One region of the Oleiphilus sp. HI0117 genome, then DNA from elsewhere that is predicted to be linked to it. Evidence: predicted binding sites of a transcription regulator. Region 1 holds the regulator's gene; each other region holds the start of a gene.
The links. Region 1 encodes sigma-54, which starts transcription at its own class of promoters, with help from an activator protein. Its sites were predicted from a motif close to TGGCACNNNNNTTGCTNT; they were not measured.

Region 1 (4,941 bases):
GGTTTGATGCTTTGAATTGAGGAAGCCATTTACTGAGAAAGTTAATGATATCTTCCTTCATTAGTATGGATTCGGGTTGGGCGTTCATGAAGTCTACGACGGGCTTATCTAATCCACTAAAAGTACGAAGGTTTGGGTCCCAGTATGGGTTTGGCAAACAGCGAACGTCGAATACGTAATCTGCATCGCTAGGAACACCATTTTTGAAACCAAATGATTGAAAGAGTATGGCGAGCTCTTGCTCTCGTTTGCCTGTCACTCTAAGTTTTATGAGGTCTCTTAACTCGTATAGGGTTAGTTTCGTAGTGTCGACAGTCAGGTCAGCTTTTAGTGCCAGCTGGTCGAGAAGCGTTCTTTCGGTTTCAATCGCTTCGGTGAGTGAGTGTGTTGTGCTGCTAAGTGGGTGTTTGCGTCGAGTATCGTGAAAGCGCTTTAGGAGCGTCTCACTTTGTGCGTCAAGAAAAATGATATCGACATCAATCTCCATCTGCTTTAGCTTCTCGTAAACTTGGGGGAATGCTTCTATTCCACCCTGCAGATTTCTAGCATCGATACTGATCGAAACGTTACTTAACCTTGTATCTTTACCTTGTAGTGATTGTTTACCAAGGTTTAGTAAAAGCCCAACCGGTAAATTATCAATGCAGTAATACCCCATGTCTTCAAGGACGTGAAGGGCCGTGCTTTTTCCGGAACCGGATCTGCCACTGACAATAACGAGCTTCATAAGAAGTTCCTAGCAATTTTGAGCTTCTAAGGTTTGTAGGTCTTAAGCAATTATTTTCTGATAAAGTTCAGTGCCTGTAGCAGATTCCCTTAAACTATCGCAAAAAGCAGTGTTGTTGAACTTCTCTGCAATTTGACTTAAAAGATCCAGGTGCTCGCTCGTCGCCTCGGAGGGGACAAGTAAAACGAAAAGAATATCAACGTCTTCGTTATCTATCGAGTCAAAAGGTATCTTTTTTTCAAGTGTAAATAGACAACCAATAACTTGTTTGCAGTTTTCCAGTCTGCTGTGGGGAATGGCAATTCCTTGCCCAACTCCCGTGCTTCCCAGTCGTTCACGAGAAATAAGGTTGTCAAATATTTCAGTTTCATCAAGATGAGGAAATTGTTTTGAGACCAGGTGTGCAGCCTGTTGAAGAACTTTTTTCTTGCTACCACCGGGCAAACCGCGTTGGGTTAGCTCCGGTGACAAGATGGCCTCGATAGTAATTTTATTTTCAGACATTTTTCGACTCTAAAGATCGCTAATAACTAGCGTGCTGCTGCGCCGTGTGCGCGGTCAACTTTCTTTTCCTTGTGCTTAAGAATTTGACGGTCTAGCTTATCAACTAGCTGGTCGATAGCGGCATACATGTCGTCGTTCTCGGCGTGGCCGTGGATATCTGCACCAGCGATATGTAGCGTTGATTCAGCAATATGTGCTTGTTTCGATACAGAAAGGGTTACCTGTACGTTGCTAATGCCGCCAATATGGCGCTCTAGCTTTTGCAATTTGGTTTTCACATATTCTTTAAGTGCATCAGTTAAATCTACATGATGGCCAGTGATATTTAATTGCATAGTATTCTCCTATCATCGTTATTTTTAGCGAGAGTTGAATATTGACTCACTTTTCGCTTATCAAATCAACTTGCTGCAGGCAGCAAGTTATCAAATATTGTATTAAACCAATCTTTTTCTTTCGTTCGATGGGGGGATCGACATCGCTTCGCGGTATTTTGCGATAGTGCGGCGGGCGACGTTAATTCCTTGCTCTTTCAACAAGTCGGCAATCTTGCTATCGCTAAGAGGTTTTTTAGGGTTTTCTGCTGATATTAACTTCTTAATAATTGCGCGAATCGCTGTTGACGAGCACTCTCCGCCAGTAGTTGTGCTGACGTGGCTTGAGAAAAAGTATTTGAGTTCAAATATGCCTCGTGGCGTATGCATGTACTTTTGTGTTGTCACACGAGATATGGTGGACTCATGCATTTCTACCGCTTCAGCAATATCATGTAAAATCAGCGGCTTCATCGCTTCATCACCATAGTCAAGGAAGCCTTGTTGGTGAGCTACTATCTTACTTGCCACTTTTAGAAGCGTCTCGTTACGACTTTGTAGGCTTTTAATAAACCACTTTGCTTCTTGAAGTTGATCCTTCATAAAGGTGTTGTCGTTACTGGAGTCAGCTCTCTTTATAAACGAAGCATAATTTGCATTGACCCTTATTTTTGGCGCAATCTCTGGGTTGAGCTCAACTTTCCAGCGTCCTTTTTCTTTCTTTACGACGACATCTGGCACAATGTACTCAGGCTCGGAAGAAGCAATGGATTCACCTGGTTTAGGGTTCAAAGACTGAATTAGAGAGATAACCTCTTTCAGTTCATGCTCTTTAAGGCGGCTGCGTCGCATTAGTTGAGCGTAGTCTCTTGATCCTAATAAGTTCAGGTAGTGGCTGATTACAAGCTTTGCTTGTGGTAGCCAGGGCGTATCTTTTGGTAGCTGGCGTAACTGTAGCAGCAAACAGTCGGGCAGGTCTTTGGCAAATACCCCAGGTGGATCAAAGTGCTGCACGCGTTTTAAGACGGCTTCAACTTCATCTAATTCAACCGGGTCTTCGTCATCTGAGTTGTGCAGCCCCTCGTGTATCTCTTCAACGGTATTCGTTAGGTAGCCGTCTGTATCAGTTGCGTCGATTAATGACATCGCAATGTATCGGTCGCGATCAGACATGGGGGTAAGGTTAAGTTGCCAATCTAGATGATCTGCAAGAGACTCGGTAGCAGCGTTTCTTTGTTCGAAGGCATTGTTGTCATCTTCGGGAGCGGGACCACTGGGCGCATTGTTTGTATATATGTCATCCCAAGCCGTATCAACAGGCAGATCTTCCGGTATAGTATCTGACCACTCTTCACTAGGCGTGTCGGCTTCATTGCTAGCAGGTGCTTCGCTCGAACTGGTGTCTGTACTACTGCTTTGTTGGTTGTCCTGAGAGGCGTACTCGTTGCCATCATTTTGATGACTTTCATTCTGATTTTCTTGTTTATCACTTGTATTTCCAGGCTCGTTGTTATCGTCCTGGAGTTCGAGCATAGGATTAGATTCCAATGCTTCTTGTATTTCGTTTTGAAGGTCAAGAGTCGACAATTGTAGCAAGCGGATTGCTTGCTGCAATTGAGGTGTCATTGTCAGTTGTTGACCGAGCTTTAATTGGAGAGAAACCTTCATGTTCATGAGGATGTCACCAACTTAAGACTTAAATTTTGAATCATGTATTGTCGCTTATTATATTTTGCGGAAATGGTCGCTGTGAATAAACGTATTTATATTTACTTCATTTACACAAGTGTAGTGCGAAGATAGCAAAGTGTGAAACAAATAAAAGTATATTTACGTTACCAGCCTACAAATAATTGTTTTAGATCAAGTTATCGTCTTGTTGACGTGAAAATTGCATGCTACTCATTTCTAAGCTGAAAGTCATGCTTAATTGTTTGTATATGCTGTTCGAATCGAATGCTATGAACTAGCCACTGGCTTATAATTTGAATTGATTGCCCAAGTAGACTTGTTTGACCTTTTCATTATTCAGAATGTCTTCAGCACTTCCTGAAGCAATGATATGGCCATCACCAACAATATAGGCTTTTTCACAAATATCCAGCGTTTCTCTAACGTTGTGATCGGTTATGAGTACGCCGATATTTTTACTTTTAAGGTGAGAGACGATTGACTTGATGTCGTTGACCGATATTGGGTCGACACCTGCGAAGGGCTCATCGAGTAGAATGAAGTCAGGCTCCATTGCTAAAGCTCTGGCTATTTCCACTCGCCTACGTTCACCGCCTGACAAGGCCATGCCAAGACTATCTTTGATGTGAGTGATGTGAAACTCTTCGAGTAAGGCTTCCATTCTTTGTCGCCTTTCGCTGCGAGAAAGATCTTTTCTAATCTCTAGTACCGCCAGGATATTGTCTCGAACACTTAACTTTCTAAATATTGAAGCTTCCTGGGGCAGGTAGCCGACACCGTTTCGTGCCCTATCATGCATAGCCATGGATGATAGGTCGGTATCATTAACTGATATCTTGCCTTTATCATGCTTAACCAGGCCTACAATCATATAGAAACAAGTGGTCTTACCAGCACCGTTAGGGCCGAGCAGCCCGATCACTTCACCGCTGTTGATAGTCAGGGAAACATCTTTAACTATTTGGCGTTTATCATAGGCCTTGGCTAGGTTTTCTGCTTTTAAAGTTTTCATTGTTGCTCAGGTCTATTGCTTTTGCTCGGCACCGGACTCGGCATTTGGAGCAGGTTCGAGTGGCAGTTTGTTTTCGTTTTCTGGAGAACCTTTTATTAGTGGCACTTCAGTATTTTCCGATGCGGTCTCGGCATTAGGGTAGTAATGAATTTTAACTCGAGACCCTTGGGTCTGATCTCCCTTGGCGCGTATAGCTCTTCGTACAATGTCGTACTCTATTTCTTCACCTGAAAAGGAGTTGTCTTGTTGTACTAACTTAGCTTGGCCGGAAAAACGTAACAAGTTGTCTTTTGCAATATAAGTAATAGAGCTGCCATAGCCATGAGTGTTCGGGCTATCGGCGCTTACTTGTTGTACAAAGTGTGCTGGCTGGCCAGAGGCCTGGATGGTTGTAATGCTGCGATTTGTCGCCTTTACAGAAATATTATCTGCTTCTAGGCGAGATAAACCTTGGGAGATTATGACATTGCCGGTATAGGTTGACGTGCCATTCTGGTCGTCAAGGCTAGCCTGGTCTGACTCTATGGATATTGGAAGTTTACTGCTCGGGTCGATTGCAAAACAAAAAGCAGGCAAAAGGGTTAACAGGGTGGCACGGAGCAAGCTATTTATTGAAGGCATACTGTCCTCTGACATTGCTAAGGAGTTCAATGCGTTTTTCATTAAGCCAGCCGTTTAAGCCGGTTGCTTGA
Region 2 (4,941 bases), on a different contig from region 1:
GGTATTTGCATTTTTTCTATCTCAATGTAAAAGCTATTTTTGGCAGAACCGCTTCTACCGTCGGCTCGGCAATGTGCCCATACGCTTGGCAATAATTCCGAGCATCATCTCATCACTACCACCGGCTATCGATAGTATCCGCGTATCACGATAGGCTCTGGCAGCAGGATTATCCCACATAAAACCCATGCCTCCCCAGTATTGAAGGCAGCTATCACTTACTTCACGCCATAACCTGCCCATTTTTAATTTAGCCATGGATGCCAGGTAGGTCGCGTCTTCACCTTCAATATGTTGCTGACAAGCTCTCCAAGTCAGCGCTCTGAGCGCCTCAACTTCGGTTTGCAACTCTGCCAAGCGAAAGTGCACCACCTGATTGTTTAATATCGGCTGGCCAAAGGTCTCCCTATCTCGGCACCAATCCCGGGTATCACTGATAATTCGCTCCATTCCCTTTAGTGAACTCGCAGCGGCATACATTCGCTCTTCTTGAAACTGCATCATCTGCATAGCGAAACCTTTGTTCTGTTCGCCTATTCGATAGCGCTTAGGTACGCGAACATTATCAAAGAATATCTGCCCCGTATCACTGGCGCGCATACCGAGTTTATCCAAAGGCTTTGAGGTCTCGATACCCGGTGAATCCAAAGGCACAATGATCATTGATTTATTTGCATGAACGCTGCCTTCAGAAGTGTTGGCAAGTAAACAAATCCAATCACCTTGCGTCGCATTCGTGATCCACATCTTACTGCCATTGATAAGGTAGTCATCACCGTCACTTTTAGCGGTCGTTTTTAAACCTGCAACATCTGAACCTGCCCCAGCTTCACTAACCCCGATACAAGCAACCATATCTCCAGCGATGGCTGGCGCCAAAAAATCACGTTTTAACTCATCACTACCAAAACGAGCCAAAGCAGGCGTGGCCATGTCTGTTTGCACACCAATCGCCATGGGCAAGGAACCACCATAGGCTCGGCCAATTTCCTCAGCAAACACCAGGTTATAACTATAATCTAAACCTGCACCACCATTCGCTTCGGGTTTATGTATACCCAACAAGCCCAGGTCACCCATTTTCTTGAATAGTGAATGTAAAGGCGCTTTGCCTGCCTGCTCCCACTCATCAACAAAAGGGTCCATTTCCTGATCAACAAAGGCTCGCACTGTTTTGCGTAAGGCTTCATGTTCAGACGTGAATTTCATGCTCATCTCCAATATAAGATCTAACTAACGCAATCTTAAGAATCGAAGACAAAAAGAAACAGCGTGACTCAGGTCATATAAATGGCCAAACGGGCCATAAAGGTAAATAATACCCCAATATATTCCGGAGATTATGATGCTAAAACATGTCACGCTTTATGCCTGCGAGAATGCAATGGGCTTAAGTTTAGGTCTTAGTCATGATGTATTTGCCTTTGCCTCCATGCTACAAAAAAAGCTTTTGGGCGAGGCTATATCTATCTCGCTAGTTACCTTAGATGGCAAAGCTATTTCATCATTCAGCGGCTTAAGCATTACACCTGATCAGGCACTAGGCGATATCAAACATACAGACCTGGTCATTCTTCATGGAATCTGGGGTGACATGGAAGCGCTGCTAATCGATCAGCGCCCCTTATACCCAAAGCTTAGGGAGTGGCACGAGCAAGGTATCCCGATTATGGCTGCGACAACCGGTTCCTACTTTCTGGCAGAGGCCGGGCTCTTGGATGAGCGAATCTGTACCACGCATTGGCATAAGCAAGAAGAATTCGCACAGAAGTACCCCAAAATCGATCTTCGCCCCGATCGTTTTATTACCGCTACCGGGGAACTGTATTGCTCTGCAGGAATGAATGCAGCCATGGAGATCATGATCTATCTGCTTTCACGCTTATCCTGCACTGAGGTTGGCGAAGCCGTAGAAAGTACTTTTTTGGTCGATTTCAGACGAGCCTACTCCGGCGAATTTGCCTCCATTGGTAAACAAACCTACCATCAAGACGACGCTATTCTCTCTATCCAGCAGTGGCTTGAAATCCACTTCATTGAGCCCCTTTCTATCGAGCAACTTGCCACAAAAGCAAATATGAGTGTACGCACCTTTAAACGTCGCTTTAAAGAAGCAACGGGCGAATCACCTCTTAGCTATATTCAACACTTAAAAATTGAGCAGGGAAAAGAGCACCTCAAACATAGTGATCAAAGTGTCGCAGAAATATCATGGAAGGTTGGTTATCAAGACCCTGGCCACTTCAATCGTTTATTTCAGCGAAAATATGGCCTAAGCCCCGCCGCTTGGCGTAAGAAGCTACGATAAATTTTGCTCACTACAATCAGCTAGACAAGTCCCTTGATTCAGCAGTGCCTTAGGACAGGGCTCTCTCTTCGAAACAAGCCTTTCAGTGCACACTAATAAGGCCCTCACTGATAGATCACACGCATAGGTTTTAGCTAATCTATTGAATAATAATAACAATTTCCAATGGCATAGCGCTTGCAAAAGCCCTTTATGAAATTTATTCCTCAGCTCAAACCTGACGCTGACCAACACAGTAAATAAAGGTGATTGTGATGAAGAAAGAAGAAGTGATCGAAGCAATTGTATTAGCTAAAAAATCTAAAGAACTTACCTGGGAAGGTATGGCAGAAGAAGTCGGCATGGGCTCAGTATGGCTCACCTCAGCTTGTCTGGGCATGAATAGTATGCCCGAGGACGTTGCAGATAAGGTTTGTGCCTTACTTGATTTACCGGACGAAGCAAAGCCTGCATTGATGGAATACCCGACTAAAACCTGGGATCAATCCATTCCTCAAGACCCTTTAATTTATCGGCTATATGAAATTGTCGGTGTCTACGGCGATACGCTAAAAGAAGTAATACAAGAAAAGTTTGGCGACGGCATCATGAGCGCAATTGACTTCAGTATGGATGTTGAAAAAGAAGAGAACCCGAAAGGTGATCGCGTCGTCTTAACCATGAATGGTAAGTTCTTACCCTACAAAGCCTGGTAGCTTAATCGAGTACGAGGCCAGAGCTTCGTACTCACTTTTATTTATTGTTTTTACTTAATAATTTCTCGAACCCTATTTAAACAATTTTTAGTTCTCTATGAATGACAGTAGGCTGGACCGTCTTAGCCTAAGAGGACCTTTAACCCGATCAATATCAAAATCGTCCCACCTAACACTTCAGCTCGACTTTCGAGCCAAGTGCCTGTTTTCTCGCCAAGGTAGACTCCGGCAAAGCTAAATAGTGCAGTGGTTATAGCTATGAAAGCACAGGCTAGAAATCCGTTAACGTTCAGCAAAGTCAAGGAAAAGCCCGCCGCCATTGCGTCGATACTGGTGGCAATACCTAGAATGAACATAGCACGATGACTTATATGAGAAGGGACATTCTCTTCACCAGTAATAAGCGCTTCATAGATCATCTTAATACCAATAATCAAAAGCAATATAAACGATACCCAGGGAGCATAGGTTTCAGCAAAAACGAGAACACCTTTACCTCCTATAAAACCAATAAGGGGCATAAGGCCCTGAAAAAGGCCGAAGTAAATAGCGCACATTGTGGCAAGCTTTAGTGTGCCGACCGTTTTTTTTGAACCTAAACCAATAGACACAGCAAACGCATCCATACTTAACGCGATTGCCAGAAGTAACAATGCCAACAAAACGAACCCTTAGTTCAACTATATTTGGGTTGAGAAGTATACAAAACCTAGATGTTAGTGTGTTAAATGGATTTCTCAACGGGATTTATATTTCTTGTTTCTATGGTCGAAACTTTACCGGGCTGTGCATTCCCGCTTGGTAATGACCCGGAATATTGCAGGCAGCCTCTACTTCCCAAGCTTCTTCGAATGTCCAGATGAGCGTTTCGGTTTTTCCAGGTGCGACAGTAATGGCATTACCACCCGGACCGTGATGCATATTCGGGTTATTCATCATCATTTTCCCGTGCTCCATATGCTCATCCTTAGTACCAATGGCGAACTCATGCGGCACTGCGCCTTTGTTGGAGATCACAAACTTAATGGTTTCACCATTTTTAATATTGAACGGTTTATGGACAAAGCGCATCGCATCGTTCGCTTCAACATTTATCACTCGGTCTACATCATTTTCTTGTCCAGGATTACCCGCCAATGACCCGCCATGGTGTCCACCATGAGCGCCATGTTCCTCTCCATGATGTCCGCCATGCATACCTTCCTTCATTTCACCGCCCATGTGACCGTGGCCTCCTGTATCGCCCATATGCTTTTCTTGCATCATTTTGTGGTGATCGTGCTGGCCATCTCCCGCTGACATATGGTTCTCGCCATGCATATGGCCTGTGCCATCATCATGACTATGATTTGCGCATGCAGCTGTGATTAGGATTGCGCTGATAGCTGCAAAGCCAGTTATTGATTTCGTTAGTGATAGTTTCATTTTCATTATCCTTTCTGTGTTTATTTTGATAGTTGTGAATCGTTTTCTGTGAGGTCACTGTTCTCTTTTTTGAGCGTTACCTGTTTCCACACATAAAAAATCGCGGGAATTAACATCAAACTCAAGGCCAAGGTGCTGATCATGCCGCCAATCATGGGCCCTGCAATACGCTGCATTACTTCAGAACCTGTGCCCGTTCCCATCATGATTGGAATTAAACCGACCATCAGAGAGAGAACCGTCATCAAGATGGGGCGCACCCGCAGCCCGGCTCCCTGCATGACAGATTCACGAATATCTTCCTTCGTTAACAAACGCATATCTCGCTTGGCGTTTTCAATGGTGGCTTGATAGGATTGATTTAAATAAACCAACATCAGTACGCCGATCTCAACAGCCACACCTGCGAGAGCGATAAAACCAACCGCAACCGCTATCGACATGTTGTAATCCAGCCAATACATCAACCAAAGCCCTCCGATTAACGAAAATGGTACGGTTCCCATAATGATG
Region 3 (4,941 bases), on a different contig from region 1:
CATGCTCTATGAAGCTCTGACCGGCACCGATATCGCGTCTAAGGTCAACGATTTGATAAATCGGAACGGGTCTAGCGAAGCCTTTAACGGTAATCTCTCCCTTATCACGACACATAACCTTATCTTTTATCAGAGAGAAAGTTTCGTAAGAAACCAGGATTTCGCCTGGCTCTGATAGTGCTTCCAAGCGAGAAGCCAAGTTAACTTCCTTGCCGATAATGGTGTAGTCCATGCGGTTTTCAGCGCCAAAATTTCCTACAGTGCTGAAGCCCGTACTGATCCCAATCCGAATTTGCAGTGGCGTCTTGATTCCTTGGCTCTTCCACTTTTGACGCAGTATCTTCATGTGCTTACGCATCTCAATTGCCATGGAAACACAAGCCATCGTATCTTCTTTAGCGCCACGACTGGTTGGGTCACCAAAGAAAATCATAATACTGTCGCCAATAAACTTATCGATTGTGCCGCCGTATTTTAAGGCGATTTGCGACATTTCGTTGAAGTAGTTGTTCAGCAGCTCGGTCAAACCTTCGGGTTCCATTTCTTCCGACAGCTCTGTAAAACCTTTGATGTCAGAGAAGAAGATAGATAGACGCTTGCGCTGTGTTTCCAGGCGCACGTCACGTTCGCCGGTAAAAATTGACTGCCAGACTTGTGGAGATAGGTATTTAGCAAGCTTGTGAGAAAGCGATATAGACTGCTCTCTTTGTGTCTGAATCTGGTGCTTGGCCTTATGTAAGGCTTCGGCTTGTTGGTGGGTATAGTAAGCAGTAACCGAGACATAGACTGTAGCGCTAATACCGGCCACTAGATCGACAATCATTGGTGCGTGAGGCGCGAAGTCAAGGCCGAATATCATGGAGGAAATAATGGTGGAGGTAAGTAAGATTAGGTTGCCTTTGAGCCAGGTCGACATACCTCCAACGACGATGAAGCTAAAACTCGCCATGAGAATATTGAATATGGTTGCCGTCGGGCTGAAGTCAATTAGTACAATAATGACACCGACCAAAGCGCCATCTATTAGTAGTGTGTTCTCACGTGCTGCAGCGCTTTGCTCTAGCTTTAAATGTCTAATAACAAAGTAAAGAAGGTGTGGCCATAACATGGCCGCAGGAATAAACCAGATCAAGTAGTCGTGGAAATGTCCTTCAAGAACACCGACCGCCATCGTGATACTAGACGTCAAATAAGCCAAAACCCTGCCGTTGTATGCGGGCATGACTGACGGTGGCGTATCTATTTTGTCGGTGGAGTGTTGTGTCGCCTTATTCTGTGTTGACGATTTTTTATTAGATATTTTCAATGGGATCATTTTTTCATACATCTCTGATAAGCAGCAAAGGTTATCAGTTCCCTTATATATAGACAAATTTTGCTTACACTGTTTTAATTTCGTTCTTGGGAAATAGCGCTTGCACTAAGGTTTCGTGATCTAAATGTGGTTATATCATTATGTTCACCTGAAAAGAATAGTGCAGGTTAGGTAGCTTATATTAAAGCAGGAGATACGCGGGTATGAATGAGCATAAAACAATTGATGAGGCGGGCTCTCATGCGGTGTTGGAAATATTGAAGTCCAGGGTTTCTCATCCTCGCTTGAGTGCTCCTGCCCCAAGCCCTGATCAAATGGAAACTGTTTTTCAAGCAGCGCTTAGGACGCCTGACCATAAATGCTTAAAGCCATGGCGATTTCTTGTGATCGAAGGGGACTCGTTACATCGTCTGGGTGATTTGTTTTGTCAGGCTGCTGAAGCGAATGAGGGAAAGCTTAGTGAAGCGCAAGAAAATAAATACCGCTCAATGCCGCTTCGGGCACCCAAGATCATCGTTGCTGTGTCCAAAAACATCGAACACCCTAAAGTACCTTTCGAAGAGCAGGTTGTGTCCTGCGGCGTTGCGGTGGGTTATATGTTGTTAGCGCTTCAGGCGCAGGGCTTTGGTGGTATTTGGCGTACCGGAGAAATGGCATTGAATGGCGACGTGAAGCAAGGCCTGGGTTTATCGCTCGAGGAGTCTATCGTGGGCTTCTTATATATTGGTACACCGCTTGCCGAAGCCAAAAAGTTAGCGCCTGTTGCTAGTAAGGATTACTTTGTCCCATGGTAGTGCTAGGCGATTTTCCTCTGACTATAAATTGGGTCAACCCAGGTGATATCTTCGCTTGTTCCCTCAAAAAACGGCAAATCTAAAAGGATAGGAATTGCCGATCTAAAAAACTCCATAAAACCATAAGTATTTGATTTTTAAGTATTAAAAAAATATTTATTGGTTGGCATCGCAATTGCTTTATCTAATCGTAGAAACTTTATGATGAAGCAAGTGGGAGTATCGATGTCGATTTCATTCAGCAATGCATTAGGAATTCACGAACAAGCGCTGGAGTTACGTGTTAACCGTGCTGAGGTGTTGGCTAATAACTTGGCTAATGCAGATACACCCGGATTTAAGGCAAGAGATATAGACTTCAAAGCGGTCCTGGGTAATGAAATGGCTAGCCAGGGAGGCGCAAAGTCTCTCGAGATGGCGACCACGAACGGACAGCACTTGCCTCATGCTAACTCGAGCGGAAGCAATGAGTTGCTTTATCGAACGCCCAGCCAGCCATCTGTTGACGGTAATACCGTTGATACCCAAGAAGAAATGGCAGAGTTTATGAAGAATACCTTGCAATACCAATCCAGCTTCCAGTTTTTGAATGGCAAGTTCAAGTCACTAACCAATGCGATTCGGGGTGAATAAATATGTCTCTTAGTCAGATTTTTGATATTGCCGGATCCGGCATGGCTGCTCAATCTATTCGCTTGAATACCACTGCTAGTAATATTGCTAATGCAGACAGTGCGGCAAGTAGTATTGATGAAGTATATCGCGCCCGAAAGCCCATCTTTTCGGCTGTCCAAGAAGATGCCATGCGCCAGGCAGTTGGTGGGGATTTCTTACAGCAGACGCCTGAGTCGGTAGGTGTTGAAGTAAAAGGGATTGTTGAAAGTGATGCACCTTTGGATATGCGTTACCAGCCTGACCACCCGTTGGCTGATGAGCAGGGATATGTGATGTACCCGAATGTAAATGTCGTTGAAGAGATGGCTGACATGCTTTCTGCTTCTCGAAGCTTTCAAACCAATATTGATGTAATGGATGCGGCAAAAACAATGATGCAGCGTTTGTTAACGCTAGGTCAGTAAGGGGCTAAATCTTATGACAGATATAAATACAACGGTGTCTTCTGCTGATGCTTTATCAGACTACCGCTATGAACCGACGACCAAAACACAAGGTTCGTCTGATCTAGGTCAGAATGAGTTTATGGAGTTGATGATTGCCCAGATGGAGAATCAAAGCCCGCTGGACCCTCAAGATAATGGTGAGTTCATTTCTCAGTTAGCAGAGTTTAGCTCTCTTGAAGAAATGCAGAAACTAAGTTCGCAAGTAGAAAGTTTTGCAACCCAGTATCAGTCTAGTCAGGCTTTGCAGGCTTCTGCAATGGTTGGGCGAACGGTTTTGGTGCCAGGTACTGAAGCTCCCATGGCGGCAGACGGAACAATTAGTGGATTGGTTGATCTTGAAGCCAGTACAGGTTCATTAAAGGTAAGTATCTTTAACGGTTCTGGTGAGTTGGTTAATCAGGTGGATATGGGGCAACAACTTGCCGGTTCTGTACCATTCTCGTGGGATGGAACAAATAGCAAGGGGGAGCAGATGCCCTATGACAATTACACGATCGCTGCTGAATCGAATCAAGGAGGAGATGTAAGTCAAATTACGACCTTGCTTTCCGCCAATGTGAGTAGCGTATCGATCGGGACTGGTGGTGCCATTTCGCTTAACTTAGCCGGTATGGGCGCTATTCCTTTAGAAGATGTTAGAGAGATTAACTAGGCATGAGTATGTGTCTGGCGTGCGAAATAATTGTAATCATTACGACAAAAAGAATCAGAAGAGAGGTGTAGTATGCCGTTTAACGTTGCATTAGGTGGGTTGAGAGCATCCTCCACGGACTTGGAAGTTACGGGTAATAACATTGCGAACGCGAGTACTGTTGGTTTTAAGCGTTCGCGTGCCGAGTTTGGTGATGTTTATTCCAATAGTTTTTTCGGCAGGGGGGCTACCTCAACGGGAGACGGTGTCGCAGTACAAAATATTCGACAGATGTTTGGTCAGGGTAACGTAAGCTTTACTGACAATAACCTGGACTTAGCAATTACCGGAAATGGCTTTTTCGTGCTTAGTGATCAGGGTGAGGCCAAATATTCGCGTGCTGGTCAGCTAGGTGTGGATAAAGATGGTTTCATGGTCAATAACACGGGTATGCGTGTCCAGGGCTTTCAGGCTGATGAAGGTGGGACGGTATCGGGAGTTCTGGGTGATCTGGTTGTTGATGCGAATGATCTGCCTCCATCAAGATCAACTAATGTCGAAGCAGCTTTGAATCTGGATTCTTCAGAAGAAGCTTTGACTCAGAGTGGCACAACGATTAACTCGAACGGTGCAACGGATGTTGGTGTAGCACAAGCAGGAATTGTGAATGGCTATGCGAGTCAGGATATCGAAGTGACCTTTCCGGATGGCACGTCGCAGACCATTACAACGACTGCGGAATCAACTGCCGGGGCAATTGCATCTCAGTTTTCGCTTTTAGAAGGTGTGGATGCGACTGCTAGTACCAGCTCTACAATAACCTTAGCTGGATATGATAATGCCTCAGGAAATATGAGTATTAGCTTAAACGGAATTAGTTTCCAGCCAGCCGGTGCAACAGATGCATTGCAATTGGCCGACTTGGGAACTCGTATTAACTCGTCTGCGTTGGTGGGGGTTACCGCCGTCATAGATAGTGCTACTGGTGATTTGCAGATTATTCAGGATCAAGGAGCTAACTTGGTATTCGGTTTTGCGGGTGTCTCGGGCGATAGTTTTGAGGTTCTTGGGAGTGATGCC

Region 2: cynS (cyanase) is a predicted target of sigma-54. The motif match lies at 2,475-2,492, and genes of this name have one in related genera.
Region 3: flgB (flagellar basal body rod protein FlgB) is a predicted target of sigma-54. The motif match lies at 2,274-2,291, and genes of this name have one in related genera.

Annotation. Positions count from the first base shown of each region.
Region 1 covers NZ_LWGA01000533.1:2,608-7,548, forward strand. Annotated here, with positions in the region: gene rapZ (RNase adapter RapZ) at 1-727, opposite strand, end outside; gene ptsN (PTS IIA-like nitrogen regulatory protein PtsN) at 770-1,231, opposite strand; gene hpf (ribosome hibernation-promoting factor, HPF/YfiA family) at 1,258-1,566, opposite strand; gene A3757_RS05910 (RNA polymerase factor sigma-54) at 1,669-3,213, opposite strand; gene lptB (LPS export ABC transporter ATP-binding protein) at 3,524-4,249, opposite strand; gene lptA (lipopolysaccharide transport periplasmic protein LptA) at 4,262-4,870, opposite strand; gene lptC (LPS export ABC transporter periplasmic protein LptC) at 4,854-4,941, opposite strand, start outside.
Region 2 covers NZ_LWGA01000218.1:9,467-14,407, forward strand. Annotated here, with positions in the region: gene A3757_RS02750 (nitronate monooxygenase family protein) at 1-11, opposite strand, end outside; gene A3757_RS02755 (acyl-CoA dehydrogenase family protein) at 55-1,209, opposite strand; gene A3757_RS02760 (GlxA family transcriptional regulator) at 1,343-2,308, shown strand; gene cynS (cyanase) at 2,563-3,003, shown strand; gene A3757_RS02770 (manganese efflux pump MntP family protein) at 3,126-3,662, opposite strand; gene A3757_RS02775 (plastocyanin/azurin family copper-binding protein) at 3,766-4,428, opposite strand; partial or broken gene A3757_RS02780 (efflux RND transporter permease subunit) at 4,449-4,941, opposite strand, start outside.
Region 3 covers NZ_LWGA01000676.1:5,782-10,722, reverse strand. Annotated here, with positions in the region: gene A3757_RS09305 (adenylate/guanylate cyclase domain-containing protein) at 1-1,315, opposite strand, end outside; gene A3757_RS09300 (nitroreductase family protein) at 1,519-2,109, shown strand; gene flgB (flagellar basal body rod protein FlgB) at 2,335-2,742, shown strand; gene flgC (flagellar basal body rod protein FlgC) at 2,745-3,188, shown strand; gene A3757_RS09285 (flagellar hook assembly protein FlgD) at 3,202-3,882, shown strand; gene A3757_RS09280 (flagellar hook-basal body complex protein) at 3,955-4,941, shown strand, end outside.